2 linked regions of the Prochlorococcus marinus XMU1405 genome follow. Each later gene encodes a partner of the first gene's protein in a complex. Links are inferred from orthologs where the notes say so. Each region holds a gene or a part of one and is shown in the gene's direction. Other genes may lie near its edges. The genes, in order: uvrB and HA148_RS01595.

The links.
Region 2: the proteins of uvrB (region 1) and HA148_RS01595 are in contact, whole or in part, in a crystal structure (PDB 7EGT), measured with the Thermus thermophilus proteins. The link is inferred for Prochlorococcus marinus XMU1405 from one-to-one orthologs. Residues at the interface, in WP_096411307.1 of Thermus thermophilus: Glu23, Leu25, Arg26, Asp27, Gly28, Glu29, Arg30, Phe31, Arg55, Glu326, Asp327, Phe328, Glu379, Ser382, Gln383, His398, Gly400, Arg401; in WP_096412145.1 of Thermus thermophilus: His654, Arg656, Phe657, Gln666, Asp668, Glu669, Lys680, Arg681, Leu682, Ser683, Lys685, Tyr686, Ala687.

What each region holds. Positions count from the first base shown.
Region 1 is NZ_JAAORF010000003.1:570,655-577,523, reverse strand. What follows is about bases 1,424-4,414. They hold uvrB (excinuclease ABC subunit UvrB), read left to right. Parts: upstream 1,424-1,894; coding sequence 1,895-3,934; downstream 3,935-4,414. Other genes in these bases: HA148_RS09185 (aspartate kinase), read right to left, coding at 3,942-4,414; HA148_RS09195 (DUF561 domain-containing protein), read left to right, coding at 1,424-1,865. In the rest of the region: tRNA lysidine(34) synthetase TilS, read right to left, coding at 1-1,003; more of HA148_RS09195, read left to right, coding at 1,089-1,423; more of HA148_RS09185, read right to left, coding at 4,415-5,702; holA (DNA polymerase III subunit delta), read right to left, coding at 5,742-6,743; HA148_RS09175 (precorrin-8X methylmutase), read left to right, coding at 6,802-6,869. UniProt on the Escherichia coli protein: The UvrABC repair system catalyzes the recognition and processing of DNA lesions. A damage recognition complex composed of 2 UvrA and 2 UvrB subunits scans DNA for abnormalities.
Region 2 is NZ_JAAORF010000001.1:290,393-297,359, reverse strand. Bases 2,410-5,498 are described here. They hold HA148_RS01595 (UvrD-helicase domain-containing protein), read left to right. Parts: upstream 2,410-2,794; coding sequence 2,795-5,203; downstream 5,204-5,498. Other genes in these bases: HA148_RS01590 (CCA tRNA nucleotidyltransferase), read left to right, coding at 5,209-5,498. Also shown: HA148_RS01625 (hypothetical protein), read right to left, coding at 1-287; HA148_RS01620 (TVP38/TMEM64 family protein), read left to right, coding at 435-1,070; HA148_RS01615 (hypothetical protein), read left to right, coding at 1,187-1,366; HA148_RS01610 (phycobiliprotein lyase), read left to right, coding at 1,341-1,892; HA148_RS01605 (R-phycoerythrin subunit beta), read right to left, coding at 1,876-2,388; more of HA148_RS01590, read left to right, coding at 5,499-6,456; selenide, water dikinase SelD, read right to left, coding at 6,457-6,967. UniProt on the Escherichia coli protein: A helicase with DNA-dependent ATPase activity. Unwinds DNA duplexes with 3'-5' polarity. Translocates on single-stranded DNA with 3'-5' polarity. Initiates unwinding more efficiently from a nicked substrate than double-stranded DNA.

The sequences.
Region 1 (6,869 bases):
TTTCAAAATTTATATAGTTTTTATCCCAAACAATTTTTAAAAACTCTTGCAGATTAATTTGACCTTTATTTTTTTCATAAATTGAAGTTGCTAATTTTGTCAGATTTTTAGAACTACATTGTTTTGCAGATATTTCTTTTAAAAATCTATTTAAAATTGTGCACCTCGCTTCAATACACATACCATTTAGGAGATTCCTATCTATACCTTTAACATCTTTACAATATAAATAAGCTAGTTCACTAAGATCATTACGTTCATTATTGTATTTGCTCATTTTTTGGGAAAAATTATTTATCCTTTCAGAACAACCTGGATAAATGACTTCTAAAGTAGGAATAATTTTTTTTCTTACTAAATTTCTTTTTAATTTAAGATCTGAATTTGTAGGATCTTCCCAGATTGGGATCTTCATATCATTGCAAAATTGTTTTGTATCTTCCCTACTAAAAATTAATATTGGTCTTATTAAATAAATTTGATTTTCTATTAATCTTTTACTCTCAATATTACTCAGACCTGCAAAATTGCTTCCTCTTGATAAATTCAGGATAAATGTTTCTGCATTATCACTACTCGTGTGACCAGTTAACAAATAAATATTATGTTTTTCCTGGTTTTTATTTAATAAAGTTTTGGCTCTTTCACATAATTTTTTATATCTCCATTCTCGTGCTTTTTCTTCTGAAGAAATATTTACTTTATTTGCTTGATCAAAAGAGAATGAAATATTTCTATCTTCGCAATAATCTTTTAATTCAAGAGCATATAGTGATGATTTTTTGTGCCACTGATGATCACCATGCCAAACACTAATAGACCAATTATGTAGTTTTTTTAGGTCATTAATTAGGGTTAATAAGGCCATTGAGTCTTGACCCCCCGAAACACTTAATAAAATATTGGATCCTTTGGGAATTAATATTTTTTTGTTAAGAATCTCCTTATGAAGCTGATGATGCCATGATGACCAATTTTTCTGACTTAATTTTTTATCAGTCATTTTGTGTTGCTCAGATAATATTTTTTAAAAAATGCACTGTTTTACTAAAACAATGTCACAATCGGGTAATAAATTCATTAAGTAAATGAGTCTGATTAATCTTTTGCCACAAAAAATCAAAGAAGAGTTAAGAAGCAAATCTTTACTCAAAGTTATTTCAGGATTGAATAATTTCGATGTTCAGTCTGTGAAAATAATTGTTGAGGCTGCTTCATTAGGAGGTGCAGATCTTGTCGATATTGCTTGTAAACCTGAACTCGTTGATTTAGCACTAAAGAATTCAACACTACCCGTTTGTGTCAGTTCAGTAGTGCCTCGATCTTTTCAAGATTGTGTAAAAGCAGGAGCATCATTAATTGAGATAGGAAATTACGATACTTTTTATGAAAAAGGCATTCATTTTTCAGATAAAAAAGTTTTAAACATTACAAAAGAGACGAGGGATTTATTGCCTAATTTTCCTTTATCAGTAACTGTTCCTCATACTATGCCTATTGATAAACAGGTTGATCTTGCTGTAAAGCTAGTCGAAGAAGGCGTTGATATTATTCAAACAGAAGGTGGTACCAGTTCTACTCCTTACTCTCCAGGAATTCAAGGTTTTTTTGAAAAATCAGTACCAACTCTTGCAGCTACCTATGCTATCCATCAAGAATTTAAGAAACAATCTCTGAATATACCAATCATGAGTGCCTCTGGATTAAGCCAAGTAACTTGTCCACTAGCAATATCCTCTGGAGCCTCAGCAGTTGGCGTTGGATCTGTGATTAATAAATTAAATGATTTAATATCAATGATTGCGGTTGTTAGGGGCTTAAAAGAATCTTTGAAAAATTCAATAATTGGAGAAAAAATTTCTTAGTATAGCAACATCCTTTAGCTACTAGCTTGATGAACAACTATAAGCTTCAAGCTCCTTACGAACCAAATGGAGATCAACCAGAAGCTATTAAAAAATTAGTTAAAGGCGTAAATAATGGTAAACAGTTTCAGACTCTTTTAGGAGCTACTGGAACTGGTAAAACATTTACCATTGCCAATGTAATTCAACAAACAGGAAGACCAGCACTTGTTTTAGCCCATAACAAAACGTTGGCTGCACAACTATGTAATGAATTAAGGGAATTTTTTCCAAAAAATGCTGTTGAGTACTTCATTTCTTACTACGATTATTATCAACCTGAAGCTTATGTACCTGTAAGTGATACTTACATAGCCAAAACTGCTTCAATTAATGAAGAAATAGATATGCTTAGGCATTCTGCAACACGCTCATTATTTGAAAGAAAAGATGTAATTGTTGTAGCCTCAATAAGTTGTATTTATGGTCTTGGTATACCGAGTGAGTATTTAAAAGCTGCAGTTAAATTTGAAGTGGGAAAATCAATAAATCTACGTTCTTCTTTGAGGTCTCTTGTTGAAAATCAATATACTAGAAATGATATTGAAATTACTAGAGGTAGATTCAGAATTAAAGGCGATGTTTTAGAAATCGGTCCAGCTTATGAGGATAGATTAATTAGAATCGAATTATTTGGTGATGAGGTCGAAGCTATTAGATATGTTGACCCTACTACAGGTGAAATACTTGAAAGTTTGGAACAAGTTAGCGTTTACCCAGCGAAGCATTTTGTGACCCCAAAAGAAAGACTTGAGAGTGCAATAAGTGCAATTAGAAGTGAATTAAAAATTCAACTAGATAAATTTACATACGAAGGAAAATTATTAGAGGCTCAACGACTAGAACAACGCACAAAATATGATTTAGAAATGCTCAAAGAGGTTGGTTATTGTAATGGAGTTGAGAATTATGCCCGTCATTTATCAGGTAGGGAAGAAGGTTCACCGCCAGAATGCTTAATAGATTACTTTCCCAAAGATTGGTTGTTGGTAGTTGATGAGAGTCATGTAACGTGTCCTCAACTTCATGCCATGTACAACGGTGATCAATCTAGAAAAAAAGTTTTAATAGATCATGGTTTTAGATTGCCCAGTGCTGCAGATAATAGACCTTTAAAATGTGAAGAGTTTTGGGAAAAATCAAAACAGACATTATTTATAAGTGCAACTCCGGGTCAATGGGAATTAGATAAATGTGATGGTGAATTTATTGAGCAAGTTATAAGACCAACCGGGGTATTAGATCCTGTAATTGATGTAAGACCTAGTGAGGGCCAAATAGAAGATCTATTATCTGAAATAAGAATTAGAGCTGAAAAGAAGCAACGAGTGCTTGTCACAACACTTACCAAGAGAATGGCTGAAGATCTAACTGATTATTTATCTGAAAATAAAGTAAGAGTTAGATATTTGCATTCCGAAATCCATTCAATTGAAAGAATTGAAATTATTCAAGACCTCAGAATTGGCGAATATGATGTTTTGGTAGGAGTTAATTTATTAAGAGAGGGACTAGATCTTCCTGAAGTATCCTTAGTTGCCATTTTAGATGCTGATAAAGAAGGTTTTCTCAGAGCTGAAAGGTCATTGATTCAAACAATAGGAAGAGCTGCAAGACATGTTGAAGGTGTTGCCTTGCTCTATGCAGATAATTTCACAGATTCAATGAAAAGAGCAATATCTGAAACTGAAAGAAGAAGAACTATTCAAAAAAAATATAACCAAGTCAATGGTATTACCCCAAAACCTGCAGGCAAAAAAATAGAAAATTCAATATTATCTTTTCTAGAACTTTCCAGAAAATTAGATGCTGGTGGTTTATCTAAAGATTTAATAAATATAGTCAATAACAAAACTGACGCAATTCTCGGTTCCAGTGATAATCAATGTTTGCTCGAAGAATTGCCTGACTTAATAGAAAAGTTAGAAATTAAAATGAAAGATGCTGCAAAAGAGTTAAATTTTGAAGAAGCAGCAAATTTGAGGGATAGAATCAAAAAATTAAGACAAAAATTGGCAAGAAATAATTAAAAAGAACTTATTTTTCTAATTCGAAATGATTATGAATCGCATTAACTGCTTTGTCACAATCTTTTTCTAAAACAATACATGAAGTCCTGATTTCACTAGTGGCAATCATTTCAATATTGATATTTTGGTCAGCCAATGCTCTAAATATTTTTCCAGCCGTTCCAACCTTAAATGCCATTCCCGCTCCTACAGTGCTTACTTTGGCTATAGCAGGGCCATCTTCAATGTATGATCCGGGTAATTTTTTTGTTAAGGCCTCAAAAACTAAGTTAGCTTTTTCTCTATCTTGTTTATTCATTGTAAGACTAATATCCTTAGTTTTTAAAGAGGAAATTCTTTCAGACTGAACGATAGTATCGATAAGTAAATTATTTTCAGCTAATGCTAAACATATCGATGCTGCTACACCTGGACGATCAGGCAGTTTTCGAAAACTTACTTGAACTTGGTTTTTATCTAATGCAATTCCTCTTACTTCAGGTTGATCTTGTTTTTTATTGATTGGATTAACAAATATTTGTGTATCGGATAACTTAAATTTCTCAGCAACAAATCTAATAGCTTTTGGTATATTATTGATTTCAATTACACAGCTGACTTTAATTTCACTAGTAGCTATTAACCTGACATTTATATTTGCTTGAGATAAAGTATCAAATAAATCAGCTGAAACACTAGGTCTGCCCATAATGCCTGCTCCTTGAATACTTAATTTAGTCATGTTTGTTTTTAAGTTATATTCTCCTCCTAATTGACTTGTTATAAATTCACATTGTTCTGCAGTCTTTTTAACTTCTAATTCACTAACAGTAAATGTAATATCGTTTTTATTTCCATCATTTGTCGCTTGTATTATTAAATCTACACTAATACTTGCTTCTGAAAGTTTTTCAAATATTTGTGCAGCAATCCCAGGCCTATCAGGAATATTTGTGAGACTGAATACTGCTTGGTTTTCTAATACCTCAAGACTATTTACTGTTTTTGTTAATTCTAAGCTTCCTCTTTTTAGCGGGAGAGGTTGGATTTGACTTTCTAGGAGAGTCCCACTTGAGTCACTTTGGCTTGATTTGACACACAATTTAATTCCATAATTGCGAGCAATTTCTACTGCTCTTGGATGCAGAACTGACGCACCGACACTTGCAAGTTCAAGCATTTCCTCGCAGCTAATTTCATCTAAGAGTTTTGCATTAGGAACAATTCTTGGATCAGTAGTAAGAACCCCTGGAACGTCTGTATAAATTTCGCACGTCTCAGCTCCTAAAGCTGTTGATAAAGCTACTGCCGAAGTATCTGAACCACCTCTACCCAAAGTTGTAATTTCCATTGAACCCGTATGGCTTAATGTTGTTCCTTGAAATCCAGCCACTACAACTACAAAACCCTGATTTATATAATTTTGGATCCTTTCTGTTTTAATATCCAGAATTCTCGCTTTCCCATGAATTGATTCAGTAATAATTCCAACCTGGCTACCGGTCATTGAAATTGCAGGTATTCCGTATTCGTTTAATGCCATTGAGAGAAGAGCTATGGTTACTTGCTCTCCAGTTGAGAGAAGCATATCCAATTCTCTTCTATTAGGATTTTTACTAATTGATTCCGCTAAACAATTTAAATCATCTGTAGTTTGCCCCATTGCAGAGACAACTACTACAATTTCATTTCCTGCTTCTTTACTTTGACAGATGCTACTTGCAATATTTTTAATTTTATTAATATCACCTACAGATGTGCCGCCAAATTTTTTTACTAGTAAAGCCATATTTAAATCATAATGTAAATTCTTAAACTTATAATTTGGTTAACTTAAATTAATTAATTTCTCTGTAAAAACATTTATAGGATTATTACCTTGTTTTAGTAATGATTCAATATCTAGCAAGTTACTCATTAAATTAATTAAATATTCTTGAGATACATTTTTGACTTTTCTTCGAATAAAAAAAATCCGTTTTGGATTAGAAATGCCTGCAAGATTACAAATCTTTTCTGCATTATCGTTACCTGAATTAATTGCTAATTTTATAATGGTATGAATTCTTATTTGACTAATTAAACCTGCATTTAGTCTTAAAGCAGGTTCTCCTTTCTGTAAAGAATAATTTATTTCTATGAGACTTTCATTAATATTTTTTTGTAAGAGAAGATCAATGATTTTGAAAATATTGGATTGATGATCACTAAATATTTTTTTTACATCAATACTTTGAAGAAAAAGTTGTGAATTCGAATCACTTGATACTGCAGAAAGGTATGTTTTTGCTTTGGCTAATTCATTTATTAGTTTAAAACTATCATTACCAACTGAATCAATTATTAATTCAGCTGCATTTTTTTCAATTTTGATATTCATTTCATTTGCTGTATCTTCTAAAAATCTTTTTTGTCCTTCATAGTCCCAGATTTCTGGTAAAGAAAATGACTTTTCTTGAGCTAAATTATTTTTGATAAGTTTTTGTAAAAATTTAGTACTCTTTAGTCTTGAGTCTGGTTTTTTTGTATTTTGTAAAATGAAATAAGTATTTTGAGGTATATTGTCATGAATTTTTTCAAATTTAGTTCTTAGATCCTCATTTTTGGCAGTAAAAATTGGATTATTTTTCAATGTAACTATTCTGTATCCCTCTCCAAAAGGAGGTGTAAGAACTTCATCAAGAGCTTGATTGACTTGCTCATCATCATCTCCATTTAAATTTGTTACGTTTATTTCTTTCCATTCTTTGGATACTTTCTTATCAATTAATTTTTGAATAAATGTATTTTGCGCATTTAAATCATTACCCCATAATATTTGTATTGGCATAATAGCTCAATAAAAACCTTATATTAACTATGATTACTTCTAACACAATTTAAATTTAATGGTAATAGATCATCCAATTTTTTTGGAAAGCATGAGATTCATAAGATCTCATTTATTAGCCAATGA
Region 2 (6,967 bases), on another replicon or contig:
TTTTCAAAACAATTTATATCCATTGTATAAAGTATATCCTTAGTAATTTCACTTTTTGTTTTGGGAATATATTTACTCAATACTCTCACAGAACCATCCTCATTCCTTTTAATACTTTGCCTGTCCCACAACTGTTCGCCATATTCACTTTTAGGGACTCCAACCCATTCATGAGGCAAAGCATTTGCTTGTTTTATAAAAAAACAAATGGGAACGATTATTGACAGAACTAAACCAATGCTATTTCTAATAAATATTGAACTAACTTTATTCTTAGAATCAACCATGAATACTTGTTAAATACAAAAATCTTTTATCTAGAGTAGATATAAGATTAAAAATTTGTAAAAATTTTTATTGATTAGTATTTCTATTATAGATAGAATCAAATATTAAATTCAAAACTTACTTCCCATAAGTTAATTATAAAGATAATGAATAAAATACAAAAATTTCTCTCAGTAGTTTTTTTTATAGCAATATTCGTTGTATTGATTTACTTAATCCAAAATTATGGGATTGAACCTCTTAGAAACAAAATAGAAAGTATGGGAATTTGGGCGCCTTTTGGAATATTCATACTTAGAGGAGTAAGTATTATTTTGCCCGCTCTTCCAAGTTCAGCTTATTCTCTGCTAGCTGGTTCATTATTAGGATTTCAAAAAGGTTATATGACAATAATCTTTTCTGATATTGTTTTTTGCCAAGCTGCTTTCTTTATTGCAAGAAATTATGGTCGGGTTCCTGTACGTAATTTAGTAGGCCCAAAAGCAATGAAAAAGATAGAAAGTTTTAATCAAAACCAGCTAGAAGAAAATTTCTTTCTCATGACAGGTCTTCTAATGACTGGCCTTTTTGATTTTCTAAGCTACGCAATTGGTATTGGAGGAACTCGATGGAAAATATTTACTCCTGCATTATTAATAAGTCTTCTAATCAGTGACTCTATACTTGTCGCAGTAGGAGCTGGAGTTAGTCAGGGAGCAGGATTACTTCTTGGGATTGCTCTATTGGGAATGTTTGCTTTAGCGACTATTTCAGGATTGGCAAAAAATAAAATGCCTAAATAACAAAACAGTTGATAACTCTGTAATCAAAGAAGAGAGATATGACATTTTCGCAAACAATAACTATATAAATAATGATTCATGCAAGAATAGAAATCGATTAATTTTTAAGTTATTAGATGACTCCATTTAGACCAACTTCATATGATCGCCCTGGAGAACAAATATCAACTACTCCTTCTGGATTAAAAGTAACTTCTGCAAAGAGATTAATGGTGGATTCAATGGTAAGAATGATACAAAAAGCAGAAAATCATTCCGTAGAAGAAAAACTTGACGAAGAATCTAACAATAATTAATCAATTCATTGATAAAAGTATAGGAGAGTGGAAATCTATAAGAAGTACTCACACTTTAGCTTTTCAGGAATTTGAAAACTCAACTAGTAAAATATATATAAAACATATCAACAAAAAAAATAAAAAAGTCGTTGCAATTTTTAAAAATTATAAATTTAGTTTAAACCTAGAGAGCATAGCCATTTCTATAAACTGGCAAGCTATTAGTGATTGGGACAATAATGATATCCGTGAGGGAGATGAAAATATTCTGATTTTTTTACCCAAAGATGAAAATTCAGGAATTGTTTTAAGAAATAAAGGTTATACAGAATCCTTTATTTCATCATCTAATTATTTTGTTGATGAACAAAATAATTTACACATTAAAACTATTTATAAATCAACAGTTTCCGAAGAAAGAATTTCCTTTTTATCCACTCATGTAAGATCCAGATTTTCTACTATTAAAAATCTTGAAAATAACTCAGTTATACAGACGTCCCATACTTCAGAGATAAGAAATTTAGCTAGTTTAAAAGATTAATTATCCTTTCAAATTGAAACTCTGTTTCAGATATTAATTTAGGAAGAAAGCCTTTGTTTCCACGCATACTATTAACTGTTGAATGCAAATCAGAGATAGTTGCATCTCGCATTAATTCAAAAACCCTTCTTGCATTTCTTAAAGGTACCCCAAGAGCAAGATAAGTATTTTTAAGATCCTTCAAACAACTTTTTTCTAAAACTGATTCGTCATTAGAAATTAAAAGATAAGCAACAATTCTTAGGATTATTTCTCCATCTCTTAAACAAACGGACATCTTGTTAGTTGTATTTAAAGATATTTTTGAATTAAGTGAATCTTGATTTTCGCAAATCATTGCTGTTACAGCGTCTGCTGCGATTGCATGTGAATTGTTGGTTATTGAGGTTATTGCATCTAATCTTGAGTTTGCAGTATTAATAAATTCTTTTATATTGCTTAAATCATTTAATTTCTTATCGGCTGACAATAGTTGATTATTCTTTGAAACTGACATTCCTGTAGTAAAAATTAAAGACCGATCTTAAGAATAATACAAAGCTAGTAAAAACAATACAATTTCAAACTTAACGCAACGCTTCTTAATTAATAACTTCATTCCAAAGTGATAGTTGAAATAATTCAAATAAAAAATTTTTTTCCGCTAATATGAAACTACATTTTTAATAAAGTTTTGGATCAACAGGATTTAAAATTATCAAAGAAACTTATTTCCTCATATAAAAAGAGATTGGAAAAAGAAATTCTAGACAGAAGTATGAAATTAAAGATGCCTCAAAATAAATTTGAAGAAATAATTAATAACAATAATGAGCTTATCAATTTAAAAAAAACTTTAGAAGATCTAGAAACGGAATCTGAATCTAATAGTAAAGTCTGATTTTTGAAAAACCCTTCCAAAAGTGCCTCAAACCAACAATTTCCTTTTTAAGTCCCTAAACAATCAACAACTTCAAGCAGTAAAACATGTTTATGGACCATTATTAGTTGTAGCTGGTGCAGGCAGCGGAAAAACTAAGGCTCTTACTCACAGAATTGCAAACCTTATTGAGGGTAACTCTATAGATCCCTATAACATTCTCGCAGTCACTTTCACTAACAAAGCTGCCAAAGAAATGAAAGCAAGATTAGAGGTTCTTCTAGCCCAAGAATTAGCTTTTAATCAATTTGGCCAGCCTTGGACAACTCTCAAAGAAATTGATCAAAATCAATTAAGAACAAATGTCCACCAAGAGAAGCTTCAGAACCTTTGGATTGGTACTTTCCATTCTTTATTTTCAAGACTTCTGAGATACGATATTGAAAAATATACTGATCCAGAAGGCCTAAAATGGACAAGGCAATTTTCAATTTACGATGAAACAGATTCTCAAACGTTAGTAAAAGAAATTATTAGTCAAGATATGAATCTTGACCCAAAAAGATATGATCCCAAAAAGATTAAAAGATTAATAAGTAATGCTAAAAATCAATGCTTAACTTCTAATGATCTTTTAGAAAAAGCAGATAATAATTTTGATAAAACAGTTGCAGAAGCCTACAAGAGATATAGAATTTCGCTCTCAAAAAATAATTCTTTAGACTTTGATGATCTTCTACTTTTGCCTGTTTTCTTATTGAGGCAAAATGATATAGTCAGAGATTACTGGCACAAAAGATTTAAACATATTTTAGTTGACGAATATCAAGATACAAATAGAACACAATATGAACTTATAAAATTAATTACGGCTGGGAATACTGAACCAAAAAAATTCTTGAATTGGGAAGATCGATCAATTTTTGTAGTTGGGGATGCTGATCAAAGTATTTATAGTTTCAGAGCAGCTGACTTCAGAATTTTAATTGGTTTTCAAGAAGATTTCAAAACTTCAATCAAAGACGATACAAAATCATCTTTAATTAAATTAGAAGAAAATTATAGGTCATCTGCCAATATCCTTGATGCTGCAAATTCACTAATTGAAAACAACTCTGAAAGAATTGACAAAGTTTTAAAGGCTACTAAAGAAAAAGGGGAACTTTTAACGTTACTCAGCTGTGATGATGAAATTTCGGAGGCAGAAGCAATTACCAATAAAATAAAATCAATCAATAACTATAATCAAAACCCAATTTGGAGAAATTTTGCAATTTTATATCGAACCAGAGCTCAGTCGAGAGTATTAGAAGAATCTCTTGTAAGGTGGCGCATTCCTTATACAATTTTTGGAGGATTACGTTTTTATGATAGAAGAGAAATTAAAGATGCCATAGCATATTTGAAAGTTCTGGTTAATTCTTCAGATAACGTTAGTCTTTTACGAATCATAAATGTTCCTAGAAGAGGGATTGGTAAGACTACTATTCAAAAACTTAATGAACTATCTAATAGGTTAAATATCCCATTATGGGAGGTTCTTAATGATAAGCAAAGTCTTGAAGAAACATTAGGCCGATCATCAAAAGGAATTAATAAATTTACTGAAGTTATGAATGATCTACTGTGTTACCTAGAAAATTCAGGTCCCGCTCAATTACTACAACTTATATTAGAAAAAAGTGGTTATTTAAGTGACTTACTCTCTAGTGGGACTGAAGAATCTGAAGATAGAAGAAATAACTTACAAGAACTAATTAATGCAGCTACTCAATATGAAGAAGAAACAGAAAGTGGAGATGTAGAGGGATTTCTTTCTACAGCAGCCTTAACAACTGATAATGATACGAAGAAAAATAATCCTAACTCTGTAACTCTCATGACTCTGCATAATAGTAAAGGTTTAGAATTTCAAAATGTTTTTATCACTGGGCTAGAACAAGGTCTCTTCCCTAGCCATAGATCAATAGATACTCCCTCACTTCTTGAAGAGGAAAGAAGATTATGCTACGTAGGTATTACCAGAGCTAAAGAAAGAGTTTTCTTAAGTCATGCCAGAGAAAGAAGATTATGGGGTGGAATACGTGAAGCAACAATTCCTTCAATATTTCTTTCGGAAATACCTGAAGATCTAATGGATGGCGAATTACCACAAACTGGTGGTGCTTCAATTAGAAGAGATTTGCATCTTGATCGTTTAACAAGAGTTGATCGAAACAATCCAAATGAATTTGTTAACAAACCAATAAATGCAGTAAGAAAATTATATTCAGGGCCAAGTAAAGGGAAAAGCTGGATAGTTGGAGATAAGCTAATTCACTCAAAATTTGGTAAAGGTGAAATTATACATATTTTTGGGAGTGGGGAAAAAATATCTCTAGCCGTAAAATTTGGTGATAAAGGAAGTAAAATTCTAGATCCCAGATTAGCTCCAATTCGTTATGTAATTTAAAACTCATGAACGATATCTCTGATTACATCCAAGGGGAATTAATCAAAACTCCATTTAATCTATATAACCTTATTACTAAATACATAGAATCTAATAACAATACTAAAGTGGCTTTTGTTGGCGGTTATTTGAGAGATTTGTTAATTAGTAAATTCCACAAAAAATCGTTTTCTAAACCTTTAGATATTGATCTTGTTATTGAAGGATCCTCTATTTCTCTTGCAAAATTTATAAAAAAAAATATTGTAAATGTAGATTTATGTTTAATCAAGGAATTTAATTTATACAATACTGTAGAAATAAATATTAATGACTATAAAATTGATATTGCTTCTGCAAGAAAAGAAATTTATTCTGCTCCAGGCTTAAATCCCACAGTAAATAAAAGTACTATTGAGGAGGATCTTAAGAGGAGAGATTTCACTATAAATTCAATAGCCTTCGAGGTCTCAAGAAGGGAAATCTATGATCTTTTTGGAGGAATTTCTGATATAAAAAGTAAAAGATTGAACTTACTTCACAGTAATAGTATTTCAGATGATCCAAGTAGATTAATTAGATGTGCAAAATATGCTTCAAGGTTAGATTTCAATATTTCAAATAATTCCCTCAAACAATCTCAAGAAACAGTTAGACAATGGCCATGGAAAAGTGCAGAAACTCATCAGAAAATGATTTTCCCTCCCGCACTAGGCATACGAATAAGGATGGAACTAGCTGAAATATACAAACACGATAATTTGACTAATGTGATTTCGATAATTCATAAATGGAAAATTATCTCAATCTTAAATGAAAATATTAAAGTCGATAAAAGATTTTTAAGAGGACTAAATTGGATTAAGAAGTTAAAGGGAAATCATATGCTTTACTTATTAAAAGATTCAGAAGATTTAGAAAAAGCATGTCAAAGATTTTTGATAAATAATAGTGAGATAAAAATATTAGAAGATTATATTAATCTCAAAAAGATATTAAATACAAACCAAAAAAATTTCAATCATTTTTCTCCATCAAGTTGGACAGAATTTATTGAGGACAGAAACCTTAATGATGAGACAGTCAAATTATTAATTTGTGATGGAGGACCATACTGGCGTAATTTATTTAAGTGGTTATTTATTTACAAATTCATAAAATCAAAAAAAGATGGAGAAACATTAAAAAAAGAAGGATGGAACCCAGGGAAGGAGATGGGAAAGGAAATCAAAAGATTAAGATATTTGGAAATTGACAAATTAAATAGAAATTAATTACATTTTTACAACCTCTCCAACCTTGTACCATTTATCCTTTAGAACATTTTCATATTTGCGATTGCAACTAATCAACAAGGGACCACATGTTTGAGGATCTAATAGTAATGATATTCTCTCGTCAAAAGTCTCTTGACCTAATGAATTTTGGTTTAAAAAATTAATTATTCTTTTCTGCTTATTTACTTGATAAATTTTGTCAAAAATTTCTTTATTAGATTCAAAGAAAGTACTTTTAACGTCTTTTCTTATTAAATCAAATACTCCAGGATAAGCTTTAAATGAAAATAAATCTAATAAAACTTTTAGTGGCTCAAGATTATTGCTTTGTCTATATAAATTAGATGATTCAACCATTTCTTTAAGATGTCCAATAAATCCATATCCAGTAATGTCAGTTGCAGCATTGACTAATGATTCTTTAAATTGATCTTGAAAAAGATAAATTTCATCAATCAAATATTGCTGACTCTTTACTAAATTATTAATTACTTCAGAAGAACTACCT